One region of the Streptosporangium sp. NPDC049248 genome, then DNA from elsewhere that is predicted to be linked to it. Evidence: riboswitches for the same ligand, from Rfam matches in the RefSeq annotation. Region 1 holds a riboswitch; each other region holds the start of a gene.
The links. Region 1 has a riboswitch for cobalamin ahead of AB0K21_RS13145 (CbtB domain-containing protein). Riboswitches for the same ligand answer to the same signal wherever they lie in the genome.

Region 1 (6,978 bases):
GGCGGCTGGAAGCAGCGCCTGTTCATCGCGCTGGCCCTGGTCGGCAACCCCGAGGTCGTCTTCCTCGACGAGCTGACCACCGGCCTGGACCCCGCTGCCCGCCGGCTGACCTGGGGACTGATCCGCGACATGCGCGACCGCGGCGTCACCGTCGTGCTGGTCACCCACTTCATGGACGAGGCGGAGGCCCTCTGCGACCGCATCGCCGTAATCGACCAGGGGCGTGTCGTTCACGAGGGCAGCCCCGGCGAGCTCATCGACAGAAGTCACGCCGGCTCCCTTGAGGACGCCTACTTCACACTCATCGAGAGGACCGTGTGATGAAGGGACTCGGCAACGTCATCGCGATCGAACTCAAACTGGCCGTGCGCGATCCGATGGCCGCCTTCTTCGCACTGGCCTTCCCCGCGGTCATCCTGTGGGTGAAGATGCGCAACGGCGGCACACTGCCCGGCGGGCTGCCTGTCATCGACGCCGTCGTCCCGATGCTCAGCGTCTTCGTCGTCGGCCTGGCCTCCCTGGTCGTCCTGCCGGCCACCCTGGCCCAGTACCGCGAACGCCACGTGCTCAAGCGGCTGCGCGCCACCCCGGCCTCTTCCACCATGATCTTCGGCGCCCAGTGGGCCGCGCACATGCTGCTGGCCGTACTCGGCACCGCTCTGCTCACCGTCATCGGCCTGGCCGCCTACGGCCTGAGCGGGCCGGCCAACCTTGCCGACGTCGTCCTCGCCTGGGTCCTCGGCGCCCTCAGCCTCGGTTCCATCGGGCTGCTCATCGGCGCCCTGGTGCCCAGCGGCCGCGCCGCCACGGTGATCGGCCTGGCCGTCTTCTTCCCCATGGTCTTCGTCTCCGGCGCCATGAGCGCCCGCGAGACACTGCCGGAGTCGATGCGCTCCATCGGCGACCTGACCCCCATGGCACCCGCCGTCCAAGCCATCCGCGCCGGCTGGGAAGGCCACCCCGTCTCTCCGCTCACCCTCGCCGTCATGGCCGCGATCTTCATCGTCGCCGGCGGGGCCGCGCTGAAGGCGTTCCGCTGGTGACAGGCACCGAACCCGACGTCTCGCGATGGGACCGCGCCTGGCCGGTCCTGCCGTACCTCTTCATCCTGCTACCGACGGTCTTCGCCCTGCTGCGGGACTGGAGGCTGGACGTGCTGGTCCTGGCGGTGTTCGTCGGAGCCTGGCACTGGTTCATGGTCTCCTCGCGATTCAGCCGGATCGAGCGGCCGGCGGTGGCGATCGTCTACTTCATCGTGATGCTCGCCTTCATCGCGGTGCTGGTCAGGATCGACTCGCTGTTCACGGTGGCCGGTCTGGGCGCGTTCGTCCAGTCCTTCGCCCTGCTGCGCGGGTGGATGGCCTACCTGGGGGTGGCCGCCACAGCCGCCGTGCTGGTCGGCGTCCGCCCCGATCCCCGGCCGCCGAGCGAGATGGTCTTCTCCTTCCTGCTCGCCGTCCTGATCACCTCGACCGTCGGCCTGTTCATCCAGACCATCTCGGAGCAGAGCCGGCAGCGCCAGGAAATGATCGCGCAGCTGAAGGCCGCCGGCACCGAACTGGTCGAGCTGGCGGAGGAGAAGGCGAGACTGCAGGCGCAACTGCTGACCAGCGCCCGCGAGGCGGGCGTGCTCGGCGAGCGCCAGCGGATGGCCAGGGAGATCCACGACACGATCGCCCAAGGGCTGACCGCCATCCTCACCCAGCTCGAAGTCGCCGAGAACGTCATTGAGAACGTGCCTGCCGCCCGCTCCAGACTGAACACCGTACGCACGCTGGCCAGGGACAGTCTCAACGAGGCCCGCCGGTCGGTTCTGGCGATGCGCCCTGCTCCGCTGGAGGAGGCCCAGCTCTCGGCCGCCCTCGAGGACGTCGCGGCCACCTGGTCACAGACGACCGGCATGCCGGTTCCGGTGTCGGTCACCGGCGAGGCCAGACCGCTGCACGCCGAAGTGGAGACGACCCTGCTGCGAGTGGCTCAGGAGGCGCTGGCCAACGTCGGCAAGCACGCCTCTGCCAGCAGGGTCGCCGTTACCCTGTCCTACATGGAGGATGTGGTGGTGCTCGACGTGCGCGACGACGGATCCGGGTTCGACCCCCAGACGGTGAACCTGTCGGTCGCGGGCGGATTCGGGCTCATCGCGATGCGTCAGCGGGTCACCCGGCTGGCCGGTGACTTCGAGATCGAGACCGCTCCCGGCCAGGGAACGGGCGTCTCCGCCACGGTGCCCGCCATCCCCGCCGACCCCGGAAACGTGTGAGGCATGCCGATTCGTATCATCGTCGTGGACGATCACCCGGTCGTCCGCGACGGGCTACGCGAGATCTTCTCCACCGATGAGGCCTTCGAGGTCGTCGGCGAGGCGGCCGACGGGCCGGAGGCTCTCGCCCTGGCGCGGCTGACCGACCCCGATCTCGTGCTCATGGACCTGCGGATGCCGAAGATGAGCGGCACCGAGCTGATCCGCCGGCTGCGCGAGCAGAAACCGGGCATCAACGTGCTGGTCCTGACCACGTTCGACAACGACGCGGACGTGCTGCCCGCCATCGAGCAGGGCGCCACCGGCTACCTGCTCAAGGACACCCCGCGTGTCGAGCTGCTCCGCGCCGCGCAGGCGGCCGCCCGCGGCGAGACGGTGCTGTCCCCCGCCGTGGCCGGGCTGCTCACGCGGAAGGTACGCGCCCCCGAGCGGCAGACGCTGAGCCGGCGGGAGCTCGAAGTGCTCGGGCTGATCGCCCGCGGCGCCACCAATCGCGAGGTCGCCGCGAAGCTGTTCATCACCGAGGCGACGGTCAAGACACACCTGCTGCACATCTTCGCCAAACTCGGGGTGAAGGACCGGGCCGCCGCGGTGGCGGCGGCCTACGAGACCGGGCTGCTCAAGCGGGCTTCAGAGACCTGATCAAGGGCGCCCGGTGCGCCGGTCCTGAGTACCGGTGTCACCATGTGAGCCGTGTCCTGCTGCAGGCGGCCCGCGCGGTGCGTTCCGCCGGAGAGATGGGGGACACCAGACTGGAGCGGCGTCCGCGGTGCCGTGACAGATCACCCCACATTGACGGCCCGCTCTAAAAAAGGTTACATTGCGGACGATTTCGCGGTGGTCCGAGGGAAGTCCGGTGAGAAGCCGGTGCGGTCGCGCCACTGTATCCGGAACGTGAGTTCCGGGAGCCAGGTTACTTGGCCGCCGCGTCCTCACATGTCGGGACGCGTCATCCCCAAGGAGGCTACTCATGCGTGAGCTGTCCGTTTCTCAGCCCGTTCCCCTTTCCCACCTGGCCCGCTGGCTCGTGGCGGTTCCGCTGCTCCTGCTGGTGGCCTACCTGGTCACCTTCGACCAGGGGGTGGTGTCGCAGGCGGGCGACTATCTGCACGAACTCATGCACGACGGGCGCCACCTGCTCGGCGTTCCCTGCCACTAGACGCGCGCCGTGATACGTACCCTGCTGCTCCGCGGCCTGCTCGTCGGGCTGGTCGCCGGGCTGATCGCCGCCGCGTTCGCCTACCTGCTGGGCGAGCCGAACATCGACCAGGCCATCGCGCTCGAAGAGGCCGCCTCCCACGCCCAGAGCGAGGCCGGGCACTCCCACGGGGAGGAGGCACTGGTCAGCCGGTCCGGCCAGCGGGCCGGGCTCTTCCTCGCCCTGGCCCTGTACGGCATGTCCGTGGGGGGTGTCTTCTCCCTCGTCTTCGCCGGGCTGCGCGGCCGGATCGGCCCCCGCTCCGACGCGGTGCTGGCCGCGACGATGGCCGCCACGGCGTTCGTCGCGCTCGTGCTGGTGCCGTTCGTCAAGTACCCGGCCAACCCGCCCGCCGTCGGTGACCCGGACACCATCGGCAGCCGGACCGTGCTCTACCTGGTCCTGGTCGCCATCGGCCTGCTGTCCGTGGCGGTGGGCGTGGCCTGCGCCCGCAAGGTGCCGGCCAGGCCCTGGCTCGCCGGCGTGGCCGGTTTCCTGGTCCCCGTGATCGTCACCCTGCTCGTGCTGCCGACGGTCAACGAGGTGCCCGACGGCTTCCCCGCCCAGCTGCTGTGGGACTTCCGCGTCTCCTCCCTCGGCACCCAACTCGTGCTCTGGTCGGCCATCGGCGTCCTGTACGGCATCGCCGTGCAGCGCGTCGTTCGCCGTGACGCGCTCGCGGCGGCCCCGAACTGAATATTCGGCGGGCCGGACACGTCAACAGGATCTCGCAGAAAGAAACCTCGTGATCGGTGCCTATCCGTTCAGCGCCGTCGTCGGCCTCGACGACCTCAAGCTCGCGCTGATCCTCAACGCGGTCTCGCCACGGGTGGGCGGTGTGCTGGTCCGGGGGGAGAAGGGGACCGCCAAGTCCACGATCGTCCGCGCGCTCGCCGCACAGCTCCCCGGGGTCAAGGTGATCGCCGGCTGCCGCTTCTCCTGCGACCCGGCCGAACCGGATCCGGCCTGCCCCGACGGCCCGCACGGTACGGGCGAGAGCGGTCAGGAGCGTCCGGCCGCGCTGGTGGAGTTGCCCGTCGGCGCGTCGGAGGACCGGCTGGTCGGCGCGCTCGACATCGAGCGCGCGCTCACCGAGGGGGTCCGGGCGTTCGAGCCTGGCCTGCTCGCCGCCGCGCATCGAGGTGTCCTCTACGTCGACGAGGTCAACCTGCTGCACGACCACCTGGTGGACCTGCTGCTCGACGCCGCCGCGCTCGGCACCTGCTTCGTCGAGCGCGAATCGGTCTCGGTACGGCACGCGGCGCGGTTCCTGCTGGTCGGCACGATGAACCCGGAGGAGGGCGAGCTGCGGCCACAGCTCCTGGACCGTTTCGGGCTGACCGTCGAGGTGCGGGCGTCCAGGAATCCGGACGAGCGGGCCGAGGTGGTACGGCGCCGGCTGGCCTTCGACGCCGATCCCGCCTCCTTCGCCGCCGGGTGGGCGGAACAGGAGGCGGCCCTGGCGCGGCGGATCGCCGAGGCCAGGGAGCGGGTCACCAAGGTCGTGCTGCCGGACGCCCGGCTGCGCCAGATCGCGGCGGTGTGCGCCGCCTTCGAGGTGGACGGGCTCCGGGCCGATCTGGTCACGGCCAATGCGGCCGTCGCGCACGCGGCCTGGCGCGGCGGCGCCGAGGTCACGGCCGAGGACGTGCGCGCGGCGGCCCGTCTCTCGCTGCCGCACCGCCGCCGCCGGGACCCGTTCGACGCGCCGGGCCTCGACGAGTCACGGCTCGACGACCTGCTGGCGGAACACGGCGGCGACGAGCCGGACGGTCCGGACGGCGGCCCGGACGGCGGCCCGGGCCGCGGTCCGGGCGGCTCCGGCGGTCCGGGTGATTCGGACGGTCCCGAGGGATCCGCGGACTCCGGGGACGCTCCGGAGAGCGGCTCCGCGGAAGGTTCCGTGCGCGCCGGTTCCGATGAGGGGGACTCGCACGACGACGGGGCCGGCGCCTCCGCTGCTCCAGGTGCCTCCGACGGGAACGGCACCCCGCCGGATCTTCCCGCCGCGGAACCGTACCGGGTGCGCCCCTTCCAGGTCCCCGGGCTGGGCGACGGCGCCTCGGGCCGGCGGTCACGGGCCCGGACCCCCAACGGGCGGACCACCGGATCGCGGGTTCCCGCCGGGCGGCTCCAGCGGCCGCACCTGCCGGCGACGCTCCGCGCCGCCGCGCCGTACCAGCGCGAGCGCGGCCGCAGTGGCCCCGGCCTGCTGGTACGTGACACCGACCTGCGCGAGGCCGTCCGCGAGGGCAAGGAGGGCAACCTGGTGCTCTTCGTGGTGGACGCGAGCGGTTCCATGGCGGCCCGGCAGCGGATGCGCGAGGTCAAGGCGGCCGTGCTCAGCCTGCTGCTCGACGCCTACCAGCGGCGGGACAAGGTCGGGCTGATCACCTTCAGGGGATCCACGGCGGAGTTGGTGCTGCCCCCGACCTCCTCGGTCGAGGTAGGCGCGGCGCGGCTGCGGGAGCTGCCGACCGGCGGTCGCACCCCGCTGGCCGCCGGGCTGCGCCGGGCCGCCGAGGTGCTCAGGGTGGAACGGCTGCGCGACCCGGCCAGAAGGCCGCTGCTCGTGGTGGTCACCGACGGCCGGGCCACCTCGGGGTCCGACGTGGCGGCCTCCGCCGCGCTGCTCGCCGGTACGGCGGCGGTCGTGGTCGACTGCGAGAGCGGTCCGGTACGGCTCGGTCTGGCCCTCGACCTGGCGGCCAGACTGGGCGCGCCCGTCGTACGGCTCGACGCGCCGGCGGCGGGCGGTGGGCTCGGCGGGCTCGGCGGGCTCGTCCGCGACCACAGGACCGACTACCGGAAGGCGGTCTGAGATGCCGCGGGGCAAGCCGGACACGGTGCCCGAGGACGGGCTCACCACGCGCCAGCGCCGCAACCGGCCGCTGCTGATCGTGCACACCGGGCCGGGTAAGGGGAAGTCCACCGCCGCCTTCGGGATGGCGCTGCGCGCGTGGAACCAGGGCTGGCCGGTCGGGGTGTTCCAGTTCGTCAAGTCGGCGAAGTGGCGCATCGGCGAGGAACGGGCGCTCGTGCTGCTCGGCGAGTCCGTCGAGGGCGGCAGCGTGACCTGGCACAAGATGGGCGAGGGCTGGTCGTGGATCCAGCGGCCGGGCAGCGAGGAGGACCACGCCGCCGACGCCCGCGAGGGCTGGGAGCAGATCAGGCGCGACCTGGCCGCGGAGACCTACCGCTTCTACGTGCTCGACGAGTTCACCTACCCGCTGAAATGGGGCTGGCTGGACGTGGACGACGTGGTCGCCACCCTGGCCGCGCGACCGGGCAACCAGCACGTCGTGATCACCGGCAGGGACGCCGACCCGAGGCTGGTCGAGGTCGCCGACCTGGTGACCGAGATGGGCAAGGTCAGGCACCCGATGGACGCCGGGCAGAAGGGCCAGAAGGGCATCGAATGGTAGTGCCGCGACTGGTGATCGCCGCGCCGTCCTCGGGCAGCGGGAAGACCACCGTCGCGACCGGCCTGATGGCGGCGCTGCGCGCGCGGGGCCTGCGC
Region 2 (6,978 bases), on a different contig from region 1:
CCGCGGTCCACGCCTCGGCGGCCTGGGCGGTGCCGAACTCACCGCCCAGGCGCCGCACCTCGGCCTTGACCTTGTCGGGGGCGTTGTCCAGGGAGACCTCGATCAGCTTGGCCTTGGACCCGGCGGCCTCCTTGAGCTTGCCGGCGAAGCCCTCGAAGGCGGCGTACAGCACCACGTCGGCCTCGGCCACTTTCGCCAGATCCGACGGCTTGGGGTCGTAGTCGGCGGCGTGGTGCACGCCGGGTGGGACGATCACCGTGATGTCGGTCGCGCCTGCGGCCTTGGCGAACCCCGCCTCCCAGGTGGAGGCGGCGACCACCTTCAAACCGCCTCCCGTGGATGAAGTGGGAGAAGCGGAGGGGGAAGCCTCCTCGGTGCTCCCGCAGGCGGCCATGGCCAGCGCGGCGACAGCGGCCAAGGCAGCGAGACGGAATCGGCGCAAGATGATCATTTCGTGAGGATCCTTTCCGGGATCGAGTAGAGAAGGACGGTGCAGACCCCGCCGACTAGCACCAGCACCGGGCCTGGCGGGAAGTCGAAGAGCAGGGCGAGGCAGAAGCCGCCCAGGTTGAAAGCCAGCCCGAAGGCGACCGACCAGCCGACCATGGCCGACAACGACCGGCCGACCCGGCGCGCGGCCAGGGCGGGCAGCAAGGTGAGCGCGTCGACCAGCAGCGCCCCGGTCAGCCGGATGGCCGAGGCGATCGCCACCGCGATCACCACCAGCAGGACGAGCGTGAGCCGCTCCACGGCCACCCCCGAGCAGACGGCCAGCTCACGGTCGTGCAGCAGCAGGGCCAGGTCCTTCCTGCGCAGCCCGTACAGCACCGGGACAAGCACGGCCAAAACGGCGAGCGCGGCCACATCCCCGGGGCGGGTCGCCAGGATCGACCCCCACAGCAGTTCGAACGCCCCGTTGGCGTTCACCCCGGAGATCGACAACACCAGCAGCGCCGCCGCGATGGCCAGCGTCATCAGCAGGCCCATCGCCCCCGACAACCCCGCGCTGCTGCGGGCCAGCGGCGTGAGCGCGCCACCGGTCAGCCCGCACAGCACCAGCGCGCACAGCAGCGGGTCCAGCCCGGTCAGCAGGCCGATCGCGATGCCCAGCAGCGCGACGTGCATCATCGCGAAACGGACCGGCATGATGTCCAGCCCCACGATGAACACCCCGACGATCGGCAGCGCCACCGAACCGAGCAGCAGCGCCACCAGGGCCAGCCGGACCGAGGGAATCTCCAGCAGCGTCCAGATCGAGTTCACCGGACCTCCCGCAGCCGCCCGGCGGCCATCTCGGCCACCCGCCCGCACGCCTGGGCGACCACCCGGTCATGGGTGACCACCACCACGCTCACCGCCAGCCCGGCCAGCACGCCGGCGACCTGCTCCTGACCGGCGAAGTCCAGCGCCGCGGTCGGCTCGTCGGCCAGCACCAGCCCCGCCCCGGCCGCGACCTGTCCCAGCGCCCGCGCCAGGTAGGCGCGCTGCAACTGGCCACCCGACAGGGTGGCCAGCGGGCGTTCCAGCAGTGCGCCCACTCCCAGGTCCTCGGCCGCGGCGAACGCCCGCTCGGCGTGTCCGCCGCTGGCCAGCAGCTCGCGCACCAGCAGCGGAAAGCGTCCGGCCGCTTGGCGCTGCGGGATCCAGGCGACCTCGGAGCGGCGGCGGGCCCAGTCGGCCGGCGTGCGCGCCCGCCGTCCCGAGACCTCGATCACCCCGGAGACCTCGCGATGCAGTCCAAGAAGCGCGCGCAGCAGCGTGCTCTTGCCCGAGCCGTTGGTGCCGGTGATGGCCAGATGCTCGCCGGGGGCGAGCGCCAGGTCGACGGCGTCCACCGCGAGGAGCCGGCCGTGCCGGCAGCTCACGGCGGACAGGCGTAGGTCGGCGGCGGACGCCGGGGAACCGGACAAGGGGACGGGGACGGGCATGGGCGTACTCCGGTTGGGGGGAGGGGCAGGGCGGCAGCCGGGCGGACCGGGTCCGCCCGGGAGGGCATCGTGAGGAGGCGGGACCGCCTGTGGGGGGCAGCCCGTGAAGGGGGAGCGGCTCAGCCGCGGATCGGCAGTGGCGGGGCCCGCCCGCTGAGCGCGTACCGCAATAGCGCGGACCGCAGGAGCGGCGGTGCGAGGGAAGTCGTACGCGATAGGCGGGCAGGCGCGGCCGTCTGGCTACACCGGACCTTCAGCAACCGGAACAGCCGGACGGCGAGGCGGCGCAGCACCGCCCAGAGCGCGGCCTCGCCACGAGCCAGCCACAGCGCGGCCAGCGCTCCCGCCCAGCCGTGCGCCACCACCATGCCCAGCCCGGGGACCAGCCCGGAACCGGAATGCGCGTGCCCGCCGACCTCGGCCAGCGGCGCGATGAGGTGAACCGTGGAAAAAAGCAGGTGCAACGCCACCTGCGTGCCTGTCAGCAACGGCCAGATCACGCCCAGGCCGCGCTCGCCGCCGGTCGCGGGCAGCGCCACCAGGAACGCCAGCGCCAAGGCGCACGCCGCCGCCGGCGCGGAGACGACGCCCCCGCCGGACAGGTGTGCGAGCACGCCGAGCCCCAGGCACACCACGGCGAAGGCCGCGGCGCGGGCGAGACGTAGCGTCAGGTGCGCGGGCATGGCCGGCGGATCACTCCGCGCCGCCGGGACGGCCTCGGCGAGAGGCCTGCAACCAGATGCCCGCGCCGATGGCCACGATCGCGGCGAGTGCGACCCAGATCCAGCCCGGCAGGCTCCCGGCGTTCTCCTGCTCGCCGGTGGCGGAAGCGGGGCCAGGCGAAACGGGCTGCGCGACCACCGGTGCGGACGCCGAAGCCGTCGGCTCCGGCACCGGTGTGGTCGCGACGGTCGGTGCGGCCTTCGCGGACGGTGTCGCCGGGGCGGTCACGGTGAAGGGAGTCTCCCCCTCGATCGGATGACCGTCGGAGGAGACCACCCGCCAGGCGATCACATAGTCACCCGGGTCCAGAGGCGCCGAAACGTCGGAGGTGACCGTGTCACCTGCGACCTTCGCTTTGCCGATGTCGATGATCGTGTCGCTCGCCGTACGCAGCGCGACCGCTGGGAAGCGGACCTGAGAGCTGAACTCCAGCTTGATCCGTTCGACGGCGGAGACCTTGGCATCCTTGGCTGGAGAGCTGCTCTTGAGACGGTCGTGGGCGAGCGCGGCGGGTGCGCCGAGCAGGACGAATATGGCGCAACACAGGGCGGTGACAACGGTCGTGCGGACGGATCGTGGCAGGGACGCCATCGTGGACTCCAGAAGGGACCTCCGGCCGTGCCCTCGGCACAGACCGGCGAAACGGAAGGAACGCCTCCAGTGAAAAAAGGAGGGCGTCTGGTCACGGGGGCACGCCGCCCTCCGGACCCTTCCTCCAGGTCCTTCAGTCGGCGTGTCGCGGCACGGGCGGGCCGCGCCGCCGCAGCACCGGCAGGATTTCCCAGCCGCCGTACGGCCGGACATCGGCGGCCGGAACGGCCCGCCACACCGGCGGCGCCACCTCGGCGGGGACGGCGAACAACAGCCGGATCAGCGGCCTCGGCCCGCCGTACAGGCGGATCATCAGCCACAGGGCGCTCTCGCCCCGGTGCAGCCACCATCCGGTGCCCAACGCCACCGCGAGATGGATCATCGTCATGCCCAGGCCGGAATGGCCGTGCTCAGCGGAGGACATCGCCTGCGGCGCGGGCGCGGCGCGATTGAACAGCTCATGCAGCAGGATCTGCGCGCCGATGGTCGCGCCGAGCACGACCTCCACACCGCGCTCGCGCCCGTTGAGCGCGTACGCCACGCAGAAGGCGATCAGTGCGCCCAGAACGGCCAGGTGCGGCGGGATCAGGCCGCCCCCGGCCAGCGCGTGGCCGCCCGCGGAGACCGCGAGGCACATCGTCGCGAAGACGATGGCTCGTGGCACGCGCAGCGCCGACGCCGTAGGGGTCACAAAGGACATCCTGTCAGCCGGGTGGCTCGCCGAGAAGACCGGGACGGCGGATCATGCCTCAGGCCGTCGCGGCCGGGTGCATGAATCTCATACCCGGACATACGTGGGAACGGCTCCCGCCGTTCACCCGAAACGCGGGACGGTCATGCGAAGAGCGCCTCGTTTCCCATGGCGGCCGTGCGTGTGGAGCCGGATCGCGTGCCGTCCGGGACCGCACGCACGGCACGCGCGGCGGTCCCGGACGCCGTTGCAACGATCACTGAACGAACCGGTCGGGGGCTTGTCGTTAATGGTGGTTGTGCGAACATGGTCGGCGTAGGCGACGGCGGAACGAGGAAACCGGTGTGAATCCGGTGCGGTCCCGCCACTGTGATCGGCGAGTGAATCCCGAACAGGCCACTGCCCGCGTGCGGGTGGGAAGGCCGGGAGGAGCATCGACCCGAGAGCCAGGAGACTCACGCTGTCGCCTCCTCACGAAATGGGGCGGATCTCCCCAAGAGAGGATGGTGGCCGTCATGCGGTTCTCCCGCTATAGGGCCCTTCAGCCTGCCCGTCGTGCAGGACTCTCCTGGTGATCCGGCCTCTCGCCCGTCGCGGCAGCCGTCGAGGAACGGTGGCCGCGGCCAGTTTCCAGGAGACCACCTATGGGCATCCCCCGCCCGATCACCGGCGTGCTGCTCGCCGTCCTGCTCACCGCCACCGCCTGTGGCGCCCCCGCGTCGCAGGGCTCACCGAGCGCTTCGGCGGCACCGCCTTCGGCCGAGGGCCGTTGCGTCACGAGCTTCGACGCCGCCAAGGACTACTTCCCGGTCAAGCAGAAGGTGGAGCACGCGACGAACTTCACGCTGACCTACGCCAAGAACTATCAGGTCCTCACCGTCAAGCAGCCCGCCCCCGGCGCCAAACCGGAGACCTACGTGCTGGTGCGGTGCGGTACCCCGGCTCCCGCGCTCACCGGCGAGCTGGCCGCGGCGGTCACCGTCGAGACCCCGATCGAGCGGCTGTTCTCCGCTTCGACGACCCACCTGCCGTTCATCACCGACCTGGGCGTGCTGGAGCGGCTTACCGGTGTTTCGTCGGCCGGGTACATCACTTCCCCCCAGGTGCTGGCCCAGGTGAAGGCCGGGAAGATCACCGAGTACGCCAAGGGTCAGGAAGTCGACACCGAGAAGGTGATCGCCGCCAAGCCGGACGTGCTGATGAGCGGCGGCACCGAGGACAAGTCCTACGGCCCGTTGCGCCAGGCCGGGATCAAGGTGGTGGCCAACGCGGAATGGCTGGAGTCCACCGCGCTGGGCCGCGCCGAGTGGATCAAGGTGATGGCCGCGCTGACCGGTACCGAGGCCAAGGCCGGTGAGGTGTTCGGCAAGGTCGAGACCGACTACACCGCCTTGGCCGCCAAGGCCAAGGCGGCCGCGCCGGTCACCGTGCTGCCGGGCCAGATGTACGAGGGGCAGTGGTCGGTGCCCAACGGCGGCAGCTATGTCGCGGGGCTGATCAAGGACGCGGGCGGCACCTACCCGTGGGCGGACACGCCGGGCCCCGGCAGCACCACCTTGGACCTGGAGGCTGTGCTGTCCAAGGCCAGGGACGCCAAGGTGTGGCTGGCCACCGTGAACGAGTGGAAGAGCCTGGCCGATGTGGAGAAGGCCGACCCGCGCTATGCCAAGTTCGGCGCGTTCGAGTCCGGGAGCGTCTGGTCGGCGAACAGGACGCTCGGGCCTGGGGGCGGCAACGACTTCTACGAGCGCGGCGTCGGCCACCCGGACCTGATCCTGGCCGACCTGGTCGCGATTTTGCACCCAGACCTCGCGCCAGGGCACGCCTTCACCTTCTACCAGCAGCTGACCAGGTGACGGCTCTGGCCCTCGCAGGCGTTCCGGCGGCGGCCCAGCGCCGCCGGAGCGTCGTCCTGGCCGCTCTGGGGATCACGGTGCCGCTGACCTTCGTGCTGGCGGTCCTGCTCGGATCGACCCTGATCCCGCTGAACCAGGTGCTGGCGGCGCTGGTGCGTGACACCGGCGCGGATCCGGGGGTTCAGGAGATCATCTGGACGGTACGGCTGCCGCGCGCCATCACCGCGGCCCTGGCCGGAGCAGCCCTGTCAGTTTCGGGAGTGCAACTGCAGACCCTGTTTCGCAACCCGCTGGCCGAGCCGTACATCCTGGGGGTGAGCTCGGGCGCGAGCCTGGGCGTGGCCCTGGTGATCATCGGGTGGGGCGGCGCGGCCGGCGCGTTCACCGCGGGCATCGCGGGCCTGGGCCGCGCGGGCGTGGTGGTGGCCGCCTCGGCCGGTGCGGCCACGGTGCTGGTGCTGGTGCTGGTGCTGTCGCGGCGGGTCAGGTCGGTGATGACGTTGCTGATCATCGGCGTGATGGTGGGGTCGGCCGCCACCTCGCTCATCACGCTGCTGCTGGTCTACACCGACCCGCAGCGGGCCCAGCAGTTCATCATGTGGGGTCTGGGCAGCTTCGCCGGCACCACCTGGGGGGACCTCGGGGTGTTCGTGCCGGTCTGCGTGGCCGCGCTGGCGGGTGCGCTGGCCGGGGTCAAAGCGCTCAACGCGCTGCTACTGGGCGAGAACTACGCGCGCACGATGGGCGTGCAGGTCCGGGGGGTGCGCACGCTCACCCTGCTGACCTCCTCGGTGCTGGCCGGGGCGGTGACCGCCTACTGCGGGCCGATCGCCTTCCTTGGCCTGGCGGTGCCGCACGTGGCCCGGCTGCTGCTGGGCACCGCCGACCATCGGGTGCTCATGCCCGCGGCCGTCCTGCTGGGCGCCGCCGTGGCGCTGGCGTGCTGTGTGGCCACCCAGGCGCCGGGCAGCGGGGTCGTGCTGCCGCTGAACGCCGTGACCACCATCGTGGGCGCGCCAGTGGTGATCGCCGTACTGCTGCGCAGCCGCGCGGCCCGAACCGGACTGGCGGTGTGAGCATGAGCCTGGAACTGCGCGCACTGCACGCCGGATACCCCGCCCGGCGGGGACAGCAGGAGCGTCGCGTGCTCGGCGACCTGGACGCCGAGGCCCTGGCGGGCGAGCTGACC
Region 3 (6,978 bases), on a different contig from region 1:
CCGACCCGATGCTGCTCGGGGTCTCCTCGGGGGCGACGGTCGGCGCCGTCGTCGTCATGGTGTTCAACGTCTCGCTGCTCGGTGTGTTCTCGCTGCCGCTGGCCGCCTTCGCCGGCGCCTTCACGGCGCTCGTGCTGGTCTACTTCCTGGCCCGCACCGGCGGGCGGATGACGACCGTACGGCTGGTGCTGGCCGGCGTCGCCACGGCCGAGGTCCTTTCGGCGGTGGCCAGCTACCTCATCGTCACCTCCAACGACCCGCACAAGGCCGATTCGGCGCTGCGCTGGATGCTGGGCGGCCTGGCCGGCACCACCTGGGACCTCGTCTGGATCCCCGCGGCGGCGGTGCTGCTCGGCACCGGCGTACTGCTGGGTCTTGGCCGCCCGCTCAACCTGCTGCTGGCCGGGGAGGAGGCCGCCGCCGCCCTGGGACTGAACGTGCACCGCTTCCGCGGTGCGCTGTTCGCGCTGGTCGCCCTGATGATCGGCACGATCGTCGCGGTCAGCGGTTCCATCGGGTTCGTGGGGCTGATGCTGCCGCATGTGGTGCGCCTGCTGGTCGGCGCCGACCATCGGCGCGCGCTGCCCGCCGTCGCCCTGCTGGGCGCGGCCTTCCTCATCGCCGCCGACCTCGCCGCCCGCACTGTGATCGCCCCCGAGGAGATTCCGATCGGCATCCTGACCGCCCTGACCGGGGGGCCTTTCTTCCTGTGGCTCATGCGGCGGAGGGCGGCCCGGTGATCCCGGCGGACAGACCCGCGGCTCTGCACGTGGAGGACGTCGGCGTCGTCGTCAGCGGCAAGGTCCTGGTGCGGGAGGTGTCCTTGGACGTCGCCCCGGGCGAGGTCGTCGCGCTCGTCGGCCCCAACGGCGCGGGCAAGTCCACCCTGCTGCGCACCCTCTACCGTGCGCTACGCCCCACGTCGGGACAGGTGCGGCTGGACGGTGAGGACGTCTGGCGGATGACCGGCAGGCGGCTGGCCCGGCGGCTGGCCGCCGTCCTGCAGGAGACGCCCGGCGAGTTCGAGCTGACCGTGTACGACGTGGTCGCGATGGGCCGCAGCCCGCACAAGCGCGCGTTCCAGGGCGACGACGCCGATGACCGGCGCATTGTCTTGGACGCGCTGGGCGAGTTGGATGTCGCCGACCTCGCCCAGGCTCCGTTCGACCGGCTGTCCGGCGGCGAGAAGCAGCGCGTCCTCATCGCCCGCGCCCTGGCGCAACAAGCAGGGACGATGGTGCTGGACGAACCGACCAACCACCTCGACCTGCGCCACCAACTGGATGCCCTCCAGTTGGTGCGGCGGCTCGGCGTGACCGCCGTCGTCGCGCTGCACGACCTCAACCTGGCCGCGGCGTTCTGCGACCGGATCTGCGTCATGGACACCGGCCGCCTGATCGCCGCGGGCCCGCCCGCCCGGGTGCTCACCACGGCACTGCTGGCCGCGGTCTACCGGGTCGAGGCCGAGGTCACCCTGCACCCCCGCACCGGCGTCCCGCAGATCAGCGTGCTTCCAGGAGACCTGACACGACCCGACTGCGGCCCGGGGCCGTGGTGATGTGCACGGGCCGGGCCAGCCTGGTCAGGGCGGATTCGCGCAATGAACCTGGGCATCAGCGGGCTACAGAGTAGGTGCATAACGGCACAGCAGAGTCATGCCAAGGGCGACCTGGGCGGGTTCCAGCGTAGTCTTGCCGTCCTCGATGTCCCACAACCCGTTCTGCAGGATACGGCCAAGCGTCCACCCGGTCGCCCGCTGCCGGTCCAGGCCGAGCACCTCGGTGAGGAGGTCGAAGCGGCGGAGGACCGTGCGGGTCACGTCGCCGGTCGCCACCACCGCCTCTTCCCATCGGCTGTCCAGCGCCGGCCACAGGTCGAACCCGGGGTCGCCGGCCAGCGGTTCGGGGTCGATGGCCAGCCATGGTTCCCGTTGCCCGGCGAGGATGTTGTCGTAGTGCAGGTCCCAGTACAGCAGGCGGTCACCGGGTTCGCCGATCAATTCGGCCACGGCGGACGCGCAGGCGCGTACCAGTTGTTGCTCGGCCGGGTCACGCAACGCCGACACAGCGCGTGGAACCTGGTCCAGCATGGCGGCGGCGATGTCGGCCAGGCGCCGCAGACCAGGTGGGGCGGGCACCGCGACCAGGCGCGCCATCAGTTCGGCGAGGATCCGCATGGCGGCATCGTCGTCAGCCACCGACGACAGCGGCCGGGCTGCGTCCAGTCGTTCCAGCAACATGGTGCCGGTGTGCGGGTCGTGGTCGAGCAGGCGCACCACGCCGTTGCCGTCCCATGCCCGCAGACCAAGCGCGGCGCCGACGTTGTCTTCGCTTGCCTGCTGGAATTTCAGCACCGCGGGCGCACCATCTGCGCGGATCACCGGCAGCACGAGCGAGGCCTGGCCGTGTGCTGCGGGGCCGTCCGGCCGCAGTGTCCAGTGGTCCAGGAAGTCCGCGGCCAGTCGGGGCAATTCGGCGATCCAGGCACGGCCGGACGCATTGTCCTTGCCGTACGCCGCGGCGAACGCGTCGGGGACGTCGACGGGGATCGGCGTGCTCATGTCGGGTATCTCCTTCGTGGGTTTCGGGGTGTTCGGGATACGAAAGGTCCTGGGGGTGCCCGGCTTCTGGGCCCTCCACTCGGGGCGCCGTCACCAAAGGGCTGCGAAACGCCCTCTGAAGCAGTCCGTGCAGGATTTACCGGCTCAGTCATGTGCTACCCGGTGTTAGGGAAGCGTTCCAGAAGCGGATACGGCCATCGGGCTTCGCGTGCCGCGTTCGCGGTCGCCCTCGGTTGTGAGTTGCGCCACGTCCACCGCCTGGTCTACTCCGAAGGCATCGCGCTCGACGACCCGGGAGCCGCCGTGCCCATCGGCCTTGGCTGCCGCATCTGTGAGCGGCGCGACTGCGTGCAGCGAGCGCGTCCCCCGGCCGGGGGACGGCTGTCGATCGACGAGAACCGCCGCACCCACGTTCCTTATCCGGTCGTCAGCCGGGAGGCCGGCATCGACGGTTGACGGCGGCGAGACGGTGGCGGGAACGGCGTGCAAGAGATGCGGGCGCCTTTCATCCCAGGGCGGCCCGCAGGACATCGGGTGCCTCCACCAGGGACGGGCCGTACCAGGTCAGATGCCGGCCGCTGACCAGCGCGGCCGGTGTCCCGGGGAAGAACCCGGGACCGTCCTCGGCGGTGAACCGGTAAGGCTCGTCAGGCAGGACGACGAGGTCGGCGCCCGCCGCCAGCAGGTCGGGCAGGGCGACCTTCGGGTAGCGCTCCGGGTGGCCGGAGTAGAGGTTGCCGACACCGATCCTGCTCAGGAGGTCACCGGCGAAGGTGTCACGTCCGAGGACCATCCAGGGTTTGCGCCAGATGGGGATCACCGCCCGCCGTACACCGGGGAGCGGCGGAGCCGACCATGCCCGTTCCGCGGCGGCGAGCCAGCCCGGCTCGGGAAGAGCGCAGGCCACCGTGAGCGTCCGGCGCAGGGAGGCGAAGGCCTCCTCCAGTGTGCGGATCCTCGTCACCCACACCGCCAGCCCGGCCGACCGCAGCGCCTCTAGGTCGACAAGGCGGTTCTCCTCCTCGTTGGCCAACACCAGGTCCGGCTCAAGGGCGGCGATCGTGGCCAGGTCGGGGTTCTTGGTGCCGCCGATCCGCCGCACCGGCAACGGCGCGGGATGGGTGCACCAGTCGGTCGCGCCGACCAGCAGGTGCGGGGCGGTCTCGGCGAGCGACTCGGTGAGCGAGGGGACGAGGGACACCACGCGGCGTACGGCACCACGCGTTCCAACGGAAGTGCCGAGGTCGTCAAGCATCGTCGATGTCCCTTCCGGTGGGGCCGGTCACAGCCTCGACGCGGGCGGCCAGGGCATTCAGTACCTCACCGTGCTGGGCGGGCACACTGATCTCCAACAACAGGTGGCCTCCGGTGGCGGTCAGAGTGAAGGTGAAGAACGAGCAGCACAACGTCTCTCGTAGGGCCGGTTGCGCCGCCCAGGCAGCCACCGATGGCACGGAATCCAGCCTCAGCCGCAACCTGACCGGGCAGGGCCGTCAGCGCGGAGGATCCTCCGGCGCCGGGACGTTTCCGGGCTCGCGAGCGCGTACCGATGCCATGCGTGTTCGCTCCATCCTCGTGGACAACACGGATCAACCCGCGGCCGGTATCCTGACTCCCGGATCAGCGCGCCATCCGGCCTTCCCGGCTTTCGCCAGTGGCTGTCGATGTTGCGATGACGCACTTCCCGGTCACAGTGGCGGGACCGCGCTGGATTCACACCAGCTTCCCTGCACCGCGGGCCTTGTCCACGAACATATAGTTGGACGTCCTAGTAAGTCCAGTGCGGCACCCGCCATCAGGCCCAGAACGATCACCCGGCCCCCGGCCCGCCCGTACGGCGCGAGCGCATTCCGGCCCCTGTCGCCCGGGGAGCCGAATGCGCCTAGGCTGGACCCGCAGTCGGTTCGCCCTGCCCGCCAGGCAGGCGCGTCGTAAGAGGGAACCCGGTGCGGCAACACTCGCCTGCTTGGCTCGCGAGCTCGCCAATTCCGGGACTGCCCCGCAGCGGTGAGTGGGAACGACCGCCGTCAAACGCACTGGGTCCGAGTACCGGACCGGGGAAGCGACGGCCAGTAGATGCCCGGGCGAAATCCCGGGCGTGCCCGCGAGTCCGAAGACCTGCCACTGCCCGCGTGCGACCACGCACGCGGTGACTTCGGTGACCTCGAGGGCGGGTCGGCGGTACGAGCGGGCATCAGATCAAGGTGCTCGCCGCTCAGCCGTTCCTTCGCGCCCCTGAGAGCACCGGGGTCCTTCCATGACTCGCGAAGGAGAGTTTCGTGGCTGAGACTTCCGCCACCCCCGCATCAATCGCCACCGTCCACGGCTATCCACGCCAGGGACCCGACCGCGAGCTGAAGAAGGCGATCGAGAGCTACTGGGCGGGCCGCGTCACCGCCGATGAACTGAACGACACCGCGGCCCGGCTGCGCCGCGACAACTGGCGCCACCTGACCGGCGCCGGCGTGCGAGAGATCCCCACCGGCGACTTCTCGCTGTACGACCATGTGCTGGACACCACCGTCATGGTCGGCGCCATCCCTGAGCGTCACCGGGCCGCCGTCGAGGCCGACGCCCTGGACGGCTACTTCGCCATGGCGCGCGGCACCCAGGACGTCGCTCCGCTGGAGATGACCAAGTGGTTCGACACCAACTACCACTACCTGGTGCCGGAACTGGGGCCCGACACCGTCTTCACCGCAGATCCGGCCAAGCAGGTCGGCGAGCTGCGTGAGGCTCTCACACAGGGGCACAGCCCGCGTCCGGTGCTGGTCGGCCCGGTGACCTACCTGCTGCTGGCCAAGCCCGCGCCCGGCGTGGACCCCGGCTTCGACCCGATCACCCTGATGGATCGGCTGCTGCCGGTCTACATACAGGTACTCGCCGCCCTGCGCGCGGCGGGCGCCGAGTGGGTGCAGCTGGACGAACCCGCCCTGGTGCAGGACCGCGATCGGGCCGTGCTGAACGCTACGGCCCGCGCCTACCGGGAGCTCGGCTCCCTGACCTACCGGCCGAAGATTCTGGTCGCCAGTTACTTCGACCGGCTGGGGGAGGCGCTGCCGGTTCTGGCCGGGGCGCCGATCGAGGGGCTGGGCCTGGACTTCACCGGCTCGGCCGCGGCGAACCTGAACGACCTGGCCAAGGTGGGCGGGGTTGTCGGCAAGCGTCTGATCGCGGGCGTCGTGGACGGCCGCAACGTGTGGATCAACGACCTGGAAAGGTCGTTGTCCACCCTGGCCACCCTGCTCGGCCTGACCGACCGGGTGGACGTGGCGGCCTCCTGCTCGTTGCTGCACGTCCCGCTGGATGTCGCGCTCGAGCACGGAGTGGATCCGCAGGTCGGCCGCTGGCTCGCCTTCGCCAGACAGAAGACGGCCGAGATCGTCACCCTGGCCAGGGCACTGAGCGAGGGCACCGGCGCCATCGCCGGGCAACTGGCCGCCAACCGGGCCGATCTCGCCTCACGGGCGGCCTCGGCGCTCACCCACGACGCCGCCGTACGGGCCCGCGCCGCCGCGGTCACCTCCGCCGACACGCGCCGCGCCCAGCCGTACGCCGAGCGGGCCGCCGCCCAGCGTGCCCGGCTGAACCTGCCGCAGCTGCCGACGACCACCATCGGCTCCTTCCCGCAGACCGCCGAGCTGCGGACGGCCCGCGCCGACCTGCGCGCCGGACGCATCGACGCCGCCGCCTACGACGAGCGGATCGCCGCCGAGATCCGCTCGGTCCTGGCCTTCCAGGAGGAGGCGGGCATCGACGTCCTGGTGCACGGTGAGCCCGAGCGCAACGACATGGTCCAGTACTTCGCCGAGCAGCTCAACGGATACCTGGCCACGCAGCATGGCTGGGTGCAGTCCTACGGCACCCGCTACGTGCGGCCGCCGATCCTCGCCGGAGACGTCTCCCGCCCCGAGCCCATGACCCTGCGCTGGACCCGCTACGCCCAGTCCCAGACGACGCGTCCCGTCAAGGGCATGCTCACCGGTCCGGTTACCATGCTGGCCTGGTCCTTCGTCCGCGACGACCAGCCCCTGGCCGAAACCGCCCGCCAGGTGGCGCTGGCCCTGCGTGATGAGGTCACCGACCTGGAGGCAGCCGGCACCACCGTCATCCAGGTCGACGAGCCCGCCCTGCGCGAGACCCTGCCACTGCGTGCCGCAGACAGGCCCGGCTACCTGGCCTGGGCAGGCGAGGCCTTCCGGCTCACCACCGGCGGGGTGCGGGCCGACACCCAGATCCACACTCACATGTGCTACGCCGAGTTCGGTGAGATCCTGGCCGCCATCGACGACCTGGACGCCGACGTGATCAGTCTGGAGGCCGCGCGCTCCCACATGCAGGTGGCCCACGAGCTGGCCGGGGCGGGGTATCCCAGAGAGGTCGGCCCGGGTGTCTACGACATCCACTCCCCGCGCGTC
Region 4 (6,978 bases), on a different contig from region 1:
CGACCTGGGGTGCTGGTGCTCATGGGCTCGGGCGAGACGAGCCCGACGATGGTCGAGGTCCATCGCTCGGTGATCCGTCGGTTGGATGACCGGCCGCGGGCGGTACTGCTCGACACTCCGTACGCGTTCCAGGAGAACGCCGCTGACATCTCCACCCGGGCCCGGGGGTACTTCGCGCGCAGTGTCAGCCTGGAGGTGGAGGTGAGCGACGAGGTCGGTGGCGCCGACTGGGTGTTCTCCGGCCCTGGCAGCCCCACGTTCGCCCTTGAGCGGTGGACGGCGACGCACGTCGCCGGTGACCTACGCGCCCGCCTCCGGTCGCGGGAGGGGGCGACGGTGCTGGCCTCGGCCGCCGCCTGCACGGCGGGCGTGGCGGCGGTGCCGGTGTATGAGATCTACAAGGTGGGCATCGCCCCCCACTGGCGGCCGGGCTTGGACCTGCTGGGCGCCCTCGGCCTCAAGGTGGCGGTCGTCCCGCACTACGACAACACCGAGGGCGGCACCCACGACACCCGCTACTGCTACCTCGGCGAGCGGCGGCTGGCCCGGATGGAACCCGAACTGCCGCCGGGCGCCGCCGTCCTGGGGATCGACGAGCACACCGCGCTGGTCGTCGACCTGAACACCGAGGAGGCATTGGTGGCCGGCCGGGGCCGCGTGACGATCCGTCGGCCCGGCTCCCAGGCCGTACTGCCCGCGGGTACGAGCACAAACCTGGAGGAGATTCGTCGTCTGACCCGCGGTGAGATGACGGTGAGCGACGCTCCGCCGCCGGTCATCTCGTCGGCGCCCCGCCAGGTCAGTCTGGGAGAGGCGACCCGCTCCTGTGAGGAGCGGTTCGCCGTCGCGCTAGCCCGGCGCGACGGCGCCGACACAGTCCGGGCCGTACTCGATCTGGAGGCCGAGATCGCCCGCTGGGGCGCCGACACCGAGGAGGACGAGGGTGGGGCCGAGCACGCCAGGGAGAGCCTGCGACTGCTGATCGCGAAGCTGGGCACCCGAGCATGCGCCCCGACTCCGGGGGATCTGGTCGCTTCCCTGGTCGAGTCCGTGCTCGCGCTGCGCGGTGAGTTGCGCCGCCAGGGACGCTACGACGTCGCGGACGCGCTGCGCGCGGCACTGCTGCGCGGCGGCGTGCTGGTCGCGGACACCCCGGACGGCTCCCGCTGGACCTCTATCGGCAGTAACCGGCCGCCGTTGAACGGAGTGCTGACACCGGCTGAGCGTTCGCGTCCGATGACGGCGACGCCCCCCGAGCACTCACCGTGATGAGCCCAGCTTCCGGGCTAGGAGATCCAGGGCGGCCTCGTTGCCGGCGAGCTGCCTGCTTGGGTGCGGCCCGCGCTTTCACCTCCGCGACCGTCCAGGATGACCTTGACCGGAACGCCGGCCCAAAGCAGCACTTCGGGCCGGGAGGCTGTACCGGTCAGATGGCCGCCCGGACCGCCCGGGCGGCGGCGACCATGTTGGCCAGGGCGGCTCGCGTCTCCGGGTAACCGCGGGTCTTCAGCCCGCAGTCGGGGTTGACCCACAGACGGTCGGCCGGGACGGCCTGGAGGGCGTCGCGCAGGTTGTCCTCGATCTCCTCGGCGGTCGGGACACACGGCGAGTGGATGTCGTAGACGCCGGGACCGATGCCGTTGGCGTAGCCGACCTCGGTCAGGTAGGGCACCAGCTCCATGTGGGAGCGGGCGGCCTCGACGCTGGTGACGTCGGCGTCCAGGTCGGCGATCGGGCTGATGATCTCGCCGAACTCCGAATAACACATGTGGGTGTGGATCTGGGTGGAGTCGGCGGCGCCGGAGGTGGCCAGCCGGAACGCGGCGACCGCCCAGGCCAGATAGCCCTCCTGGTCGGCCTTGCGAAGCGGCAGGAGCTCGCGCAGCGCCGGCTCATCCACCTGGACGATGCCGATCCCGGCGGCCTCCAGGTCGGTGATCTCGTCCCGGAGCGCGAGGGCGACCTGGCGGGCGGTCTGCGCCAGGGGCTGATCGTCGCGGACGAAGGACCAGGCCAGCATCGTCACCGGCCCGGTGAGCATGCCCTTGACCGGCTTGGGCGTGAGGGACTGGGCGTAGGCGCTCCACCCCACCGTCATCGGCTCAGGGCGGGAGACGTCGCCGTGCAGGATCGGCGGGCGCACACAGCGGGAGCCGTACGACTGGACCCAGCCGTGGTCGGTGGCGGCGTAGCCATCGAGTTGCTCGGCGAAGTACTGGACCATGTCGTTGCGCTCGGGCTCGCCATGGACGAGCACGTCCAGTCCAAGCTCCTCCTGAAGCGTGATCACACGGGCGATCTCGGCGCGCATCGCCTCGACATAGGCATTCTCGTCGATCCGTCCCGCCCGGTGGTCGGCGCGGGCCTTGCGGATCTCCGCGGTCTGCGGGAACGAGCCGATCGTCGTCGTGGCCAGCTCGGGCAGCCCCAGCTTGGCACGCTGTGCCGCGAACCGGACCGCCCGATCGGCCCGCCGCGCGTCGCCGAGGGTCTCCAGCCCGGCCCGGACGTCGGGATCGGCCGGTACGGCGGGCGGTTTCACCACCGACGGATCCTCCGACCGCAGGCCGGCGGCCAGATCGACCAGCTCGGCGACCTTCTGCCGGGCGAACGCCAGCCGCGCCCGGACCGCCGGGTCCAGTGCCGTCTCGCTGTCGAGGTCGACCGGGACGTGCAACAGCGAGCAGGAACTGCTCAGCTCCACCGTGTCGGCGAACCCGAGCAGGACCGCGTACGTCGCCTTCACCCGCGCCAGGTCGGCACGCCACACGTTCCTGCCGTCGACCACGCCGGCGACCACGGTCTTGCGGACCAGTCCGCCGGCCGAGGCCACCGCGTTCAGGTTGCCGGGCCCGGCGACGAGGTCGAGCCCGACCGCCTCGACCTCGGTGGAGGCGATCACCCGCAGCGCCTGCGCGGCGACCTCGCCGAAGTACGTGACGAGCAGGATCTTCGGACGGCTGGGCAGGTTGCCCAGCCGCCGGTAGGCCCGCCCGAACGCGTCGATCTCCCGGGCCCCGAGGTCGCGGGCCAGGACCGGCTCGTCGAACTGCACCCACCGCGCGCCCGCACCCGCCAGCCGTTCCAGCAGCTCGGCGTAGGTTTCCACCAGGGAGTCCAGCAGGTCGAGCGGGGTGAATCCCTCGGGCGAGTTCGGCGCGGGCTTGGCCAGCAGCAGATACGTGAGCGGGCCGACGAGTACGGGCCGCGTCTCGATCCCCAGCCTTTTGGCCTCCAGATACTCGGCCACGGGCTTGGCGGCCGAGCCGTCGGCCAGCTGGAACCGGGCGTCCAGCGCCAGTTCGGGGACGATGTAGTGGTAGTTGGTGTCGAACCACTTGGTCATCTCCAGCGGCGGGAGTTCGGCGGTGCCTCGCGCCATGGCGAAGTACCGGTCGAGCCCGGTGAGCTCCCGGTATCGCGCGGGCACGGCGTCGACCATTACCGTGGTGTCGAGCACCTGGTCGTAGAACGAGAACGTGTTCGACGGGATCGTGTCGAGACCCGCGTCGCGCAGTTCGGTCCAGACCGAGCCGCGCAGCGACGCGGCGGCCGCCTCCAGCTCGTCGGCGCCGATCTTTCCGGCCCAGAAATCCTCGGTGGCGAATTTGAGCTCCCGATGCGCACCGATGCGCGGGTAGCCCAGAACGGTCGTCCTCATGGCAACTTCCCTCGTCTTGCCAGCATGCGGCCGGGCAGGAGAAAGAAGCGCAACGCGGAGCGGACCCCGGCGAGCGCGTCCCAAGCCCTCCCACGAGGCCGCGGACCACCGCGCGCCGAGCGGCGCGCGGGCGGAGGCAGGTCTTCGGACTCGCGGGCACCATGCCTGAGGCATGACCTACTGGCCGTCGCTTCCCAGGCATGAGCCCAGTGCTTGTGACGGCGGTCGTTCCCGCTCACCGCTGCGGGGCAGTCCCGGATTCCCACCGGGTTCCCTCTTACGACGCCCGCCTTCCGGAGAAGACGGGCGAACCATCCACATCCGAAAGCTTAACGACCTGGCCGTCGGCTGTCTCTCCCCCGTGATGCCAACTGGCGCGGCTCACCGCCGCTCATCGCCACGCAGAGAAGGCGGTGCCGTTGTCTCATCAGCGGGTTCCAGGTCGACCTCTACCACCAAGTCACGGACAATGTTCCGGCCGCTCGTAAGTGGCCTAGACTCTGGCGACGCGGCCCATAACCCCTGAAACACTCCAGGAACCGCTGTACGGGGCCTCGAATCGGCCCAGGACAACGCCGCTTGAGAAGGGCGCCGATGACTCTACCCGCGTCACATGGCCCGCATGACCACGACGTTCGACCAGGAGCGGCCCTCGATCACGACGCCGATGTGGAGAACATCGTCGATGACCACGTCCGCAGGTCCCGGTACCTTCGGCACCTGACGCGTACGCTTTCAAATCCTTCCGAATCGACTCTGACCGCTCCCGTTCCCCGTGTGATCGTTCAGTTCTGGGACGATCCCGCGAGGATCCCAGCCGACGTGTTGGAGTGCATGGCGAGCTGGACGGCGCTGGAGGGCCAGGGGTTTCGCCGGGATGTGTACGGCGACGAGTCGGCGCGCTCGTTCATCGAGGCCACGTACGACGACGCGCACGTGGCGGCCTTCGATGCCTGCCCGCACCCGGCTATGCGCAGCGATTACTTCCGACTGTGTTATCTGGCCGACAGCGGCGGCTTCTACATCGATGCGGATGACGCTTACCAAGGCGCCGACTGGACACCGCTCTTCCGGGACTCTCGGCTGCGCCTCCAGGCACTCTGCTACGACAGCGCGACCGATGCCATGGTTGACCCACTCAACGCGATGTCGAACGACAGCGACTCCGACGCATGGATCCACTACGTCAACAACACCCCGATCATCGCACCGGACCACCATCCGGTCGTCCTGGCGGCACTCGAGGCAAGCACGGCGGCGATCCTCGGTCATCCCGGCGGGCCAATCGACATCCAGGCGATGACGGGACCGGGCAACCTCACGGTGGCGCTTGCCCGCTACGCCCTCTCGCGGGAACGACTCGGGCAACCGATCGACGTCGAAATCCTCTGTACATGGGACACCATTGCCGCGAGCCGGTGGCCGCTCAGTTACCGCAACGACGAGCGGAACTGGCGCTTGTGGCGCCAAGGCAGATGAGGTCCCTACTCGCAACTCCAAACCAGGCCTTCCTGGCCGACATCGCCTCACTTCCTCCCTGAACGACGACTGGCGACTTCTCCCTAGCATGAACATCACCTCCCTTTCCGGCCTGCGTTCCACATTGCGCGCCCATGCCCTCTACCGGACCAGACGAATTCTCGCTCGGCGACGGTCAACCGCGTTCTCAGCAAACGGTGACGACACGGCGATCGAACGCATCTATGTCATCAACCTCGATCGCGCCCAGGAACGCTGGAACACGCTGAACCGTGAACTCGGACGGCTGAAGGATATGGAAGGCCGCTCGCTCAGCACGATCACGAGACGGTTCTCGGCGATCGATGCCCGCTATCTCGAAGGCCCGCCCCCGGCGACCCTCCTCGAGCCGACCTACACGTTGGCCGAGCAACTCCTTGTCGATCCGCATCCCAGGCTCGACGTCAACGACGCCACCTGGGCGACGCGGATTACCATGACGCCGCAAGAGATCGCGGTGGCACTCTCCCACATCGAGGTGTGGAGGCTGATCGTCGCCAGCAACGCGTCCTTCACCCTGGTGCTTGAGGACGATGCGTACGTCACGCGGACGTGCATGTCCGTGCTGGACCGTGCATGGAGCGAACTGCGATCGGGCCAAGGTCTCGATGACGCCGTCGACCTTCTTTATCTCTCCTACCAAGAGACAGGAGAGGACGAAGCGCGAAGCCGCACCCGGCCCGCGCTCCGGCGCCCGACCAGGGGGCTGTGGCAGCTATCTGGCTACGTGCTCTCTCGTGCGGGAGCAGAAAAACTCCTTAGCCTGCTTCCAGCCCACGGCCCGATCGACCTGTGGATGAACCTGCAGTTCGATCGTCTCTCGGTCCGGATGACGGATCGGCCCGTCATCGAGCAGCGCCCAGGCATCAAGTCAAGTAACTCCTACTCGGTCCTGCCGATTCTGGCGAAGGTGGGCGCGATCCAGCGCGAGTCTCCTCTGCTCGCCCGGCCTCGGCCCACAAGAGGTCCGATCGTGGTCGTCGGCGCGCCCGGTACGGGGTTGTCCACGGTGGCGGAGGCTCTGTCAGTCCTCGGATTCCGCTGCATCAGTGACCTCACCGACCTGCCCCCGGGCGAGCTTGACACGCTCCTTCGTGGCGGCCGGCGCCGGATGTTCGACGCCTACGTGAACATCGGATCGCTAGGTCTGGGCGAGGTTGAACGCATCGCTTCGAAGGCGCCGATGCGTCTCATCGTCACGACAGATGGAACCAGCGCGACGGCGGACGTTCTGGGCGAGGACCTCGACACTCCGCAGCATCACCGTCTTGTGCTTCCGGTCGACGAGCTGGACCCGTGGGAACGGCTCGTCCGGTTTCTCGGGTGCGATTACCCGATCCATCCTTGGCCTCGCCAGCAGGAGAGAGGACAGCGACGCATCACGGCCGGAACTCGCTCGATCGAGGACATGGCTCTTTCGGGGCATCGCCTGGCCTGGGATGCTTCTCCCTGGATTGTCGATCGCCCGGCGTGGCGGGGTGTCTCGTTCGAGTCATCGCCACCTCCCGGTGGTGGCAGGATGCCTGGGGGCGGGGGCGCAGACGGCGATAGTGCGGCGATCGCGTTGCGTGTGCACCCCCGTCTCGACGGCAGCGACTGGTACCTCCGCGACGACACCTTCCCGAGCAACAGAGCCCTCTTCCGCCCCGACAACGTCACGCTGCAGCACGGCAGCCCTGCGTCACTCACGCTCCGCCGCGAAACGAACAAGGTGCGAGAGCTCACCGGGGGCGCAATCGCAAGTCGCCGCTCCTTCACCTACGGCACGTTCGCGGCAGATCTGCGGGTTCCCTCTGGTT

Region 2: it holds a riboswitch for cobalamin, as region 1 does, so the genes downstream of both, AB0K21_RS21115 (ABC transporter substrate-binding protein) here and AB0K21_RS13145 (CbtB domain-containing protein) in region 1, are expected to answer to the same signal.
Region 3: it holds a riboswitch for cobalamin, as region 1 does, so the genes downstream of both, metE (5-methyltetrahydropteroyltriglutamate--homocysteine S-methyltransferase) here and AB0K21_RS13145 (CbtB domain-containing protein) in region 1, are expected to answer to the same signal.
Region 4: it holds a riboswitch for cobalamin, as region 1 does, so the genes downstream of both, metE (5-methyltetrahydropteroyltriglutamate--homocysteine S-methyltransferase) here and AB0K21_RS13145 (CbtB domain-containing protein) in region 1, are expected to answer to the same signal.

The regions. Positions count from the first base shown of each region.
Region 1 covers NZ_JBFAQY010000005.1:330,051-337,028, forward strand. The annotation lists gene AB0K21_RS13125 (ABC transporter ATP-binding protein) at 1-321, shown strand, start outside; gene AB0K21_RS13130 (ABC transporter permease) at 321-1,043, shown strand; gene AB0K21_RS13135 (sensor histidine kinase) at 1,040-2,260, shown strand; gene AB0K21_RS13140 (response regulator transcription factor) at 2,264-2,902, shown strand; cobalamin riboswitch at 3,068-3,200, shown strand; gene AB0K21_RS13145 (CbtB domain-containing protein) at 3,231-3,419, shown strand; gene AB0K21_RS13150 (CbtA family protein) at 3,429-4,154, shown strand; gene AB0K21_RS13155 (putative cobaltochelatase) at 4,204-6,279, shown strand; gene cobO (cob(I)yrinic acid a,c-diamide adenosyltransferase) at 6,281-6,883, shown strand; gene AB0K21_RS13165 (cobyrinate a,c-diamide synthase) at 6,877-6,978, shown strand, end outside.
Region 2 covers NZ_JBFAQY010000011.1:16,345-23,322, forward strand. The annotation lists gene AB0K21_RS21085 (zinc ABC transporter substrate-binding protein) at 1-319, opposite strand, end outside; gene AB0K21_RS21090 (metal ABC transporter permease) at 448-1,263, opposite strand; gene AB0K21_RS21095 (ATP-binding cassette domain-containing protein) at 1,260-1,928, opposite strand; gene AB0K21_RS21100 (MFS transporter) at 2,048-2,611, opposite strand; gene AB0K21_RS21105 (copper resistance protein CopC) at 2,622-3,242, opposite strand; gene AB0K21_RS21110 (hypothetical protein) at 3,376-3,933, opposite strand; cobalamin riboswitch at 4,230-4,411, shown strand; gene AB0K21_RS21115 (ABC transporter substrate-binding protein) at 4,578-5,789, shown strand; gene AB0K21_RS21120 (iron ABC transporter permease) at 5,786-6,865, shown strand; gene AB0K21_RS21125 (ATP-binding cassette domain-containing protein) at 6,868-6,978, shown strand, end outside.
Region 3 covers NZ_JBFAQY010000011.1:27,426-34,403, forward strand. The annotation lists gene AB0K21_RS21145 (iron ABC transporter permease) at 1-740, shown strand, start outside; gene AB0K21_RS21150 (ABC transporter ATP-binding protein) at 737-1,558, shown strand; gene AB0K21_RS21155 (aminoglycoside phosphotransferase family protein) at 1,622-2,560, opposite strand; gene AB0K21_RS21160 (short-chain fatty acyl-CoA regulator family protein) at 2,711-3,016, shown strand; gene AB0K21_RS21165 (helical backbone metal receptor) at 3,066-3,815, opposite strand; gene AB0K21_RS21170 (hypothetical protein) at 3,808-4,014, opposite strand; cobalamin riboswitch at 4,141-4,312, opposite strand; cobalamin riboswitch at 4,493-4,680, shown strand; gene metE (5-methyltetrahydropteroyltriglutamate--homocysteine S-methyltransferase) at 4,840-6,978, shown strand, end outside.
Region 4 covers NZ_JBFAQY010000011.1:35,591-42,568, reverse strand. The annotation lists gene AB0K21_RS21200 (hypothetical protein) at 1-1,269, shown strand, start outside; gene metE (5-methyltetrahydropteroyltriglutamate--homocysteine S-methyltransferase) at 1,427-3,661, opposite strand; cobalamin riboswitch at 3,779-3,992, opposite strand; gene AB0K21_RS21190 (glycosyltransferase) at 4,439-5,140, shown strand; gene AB0K21_RS21185 (family 16 glycosylhydrolase) at 5,229-6,978, shown strand, end outside.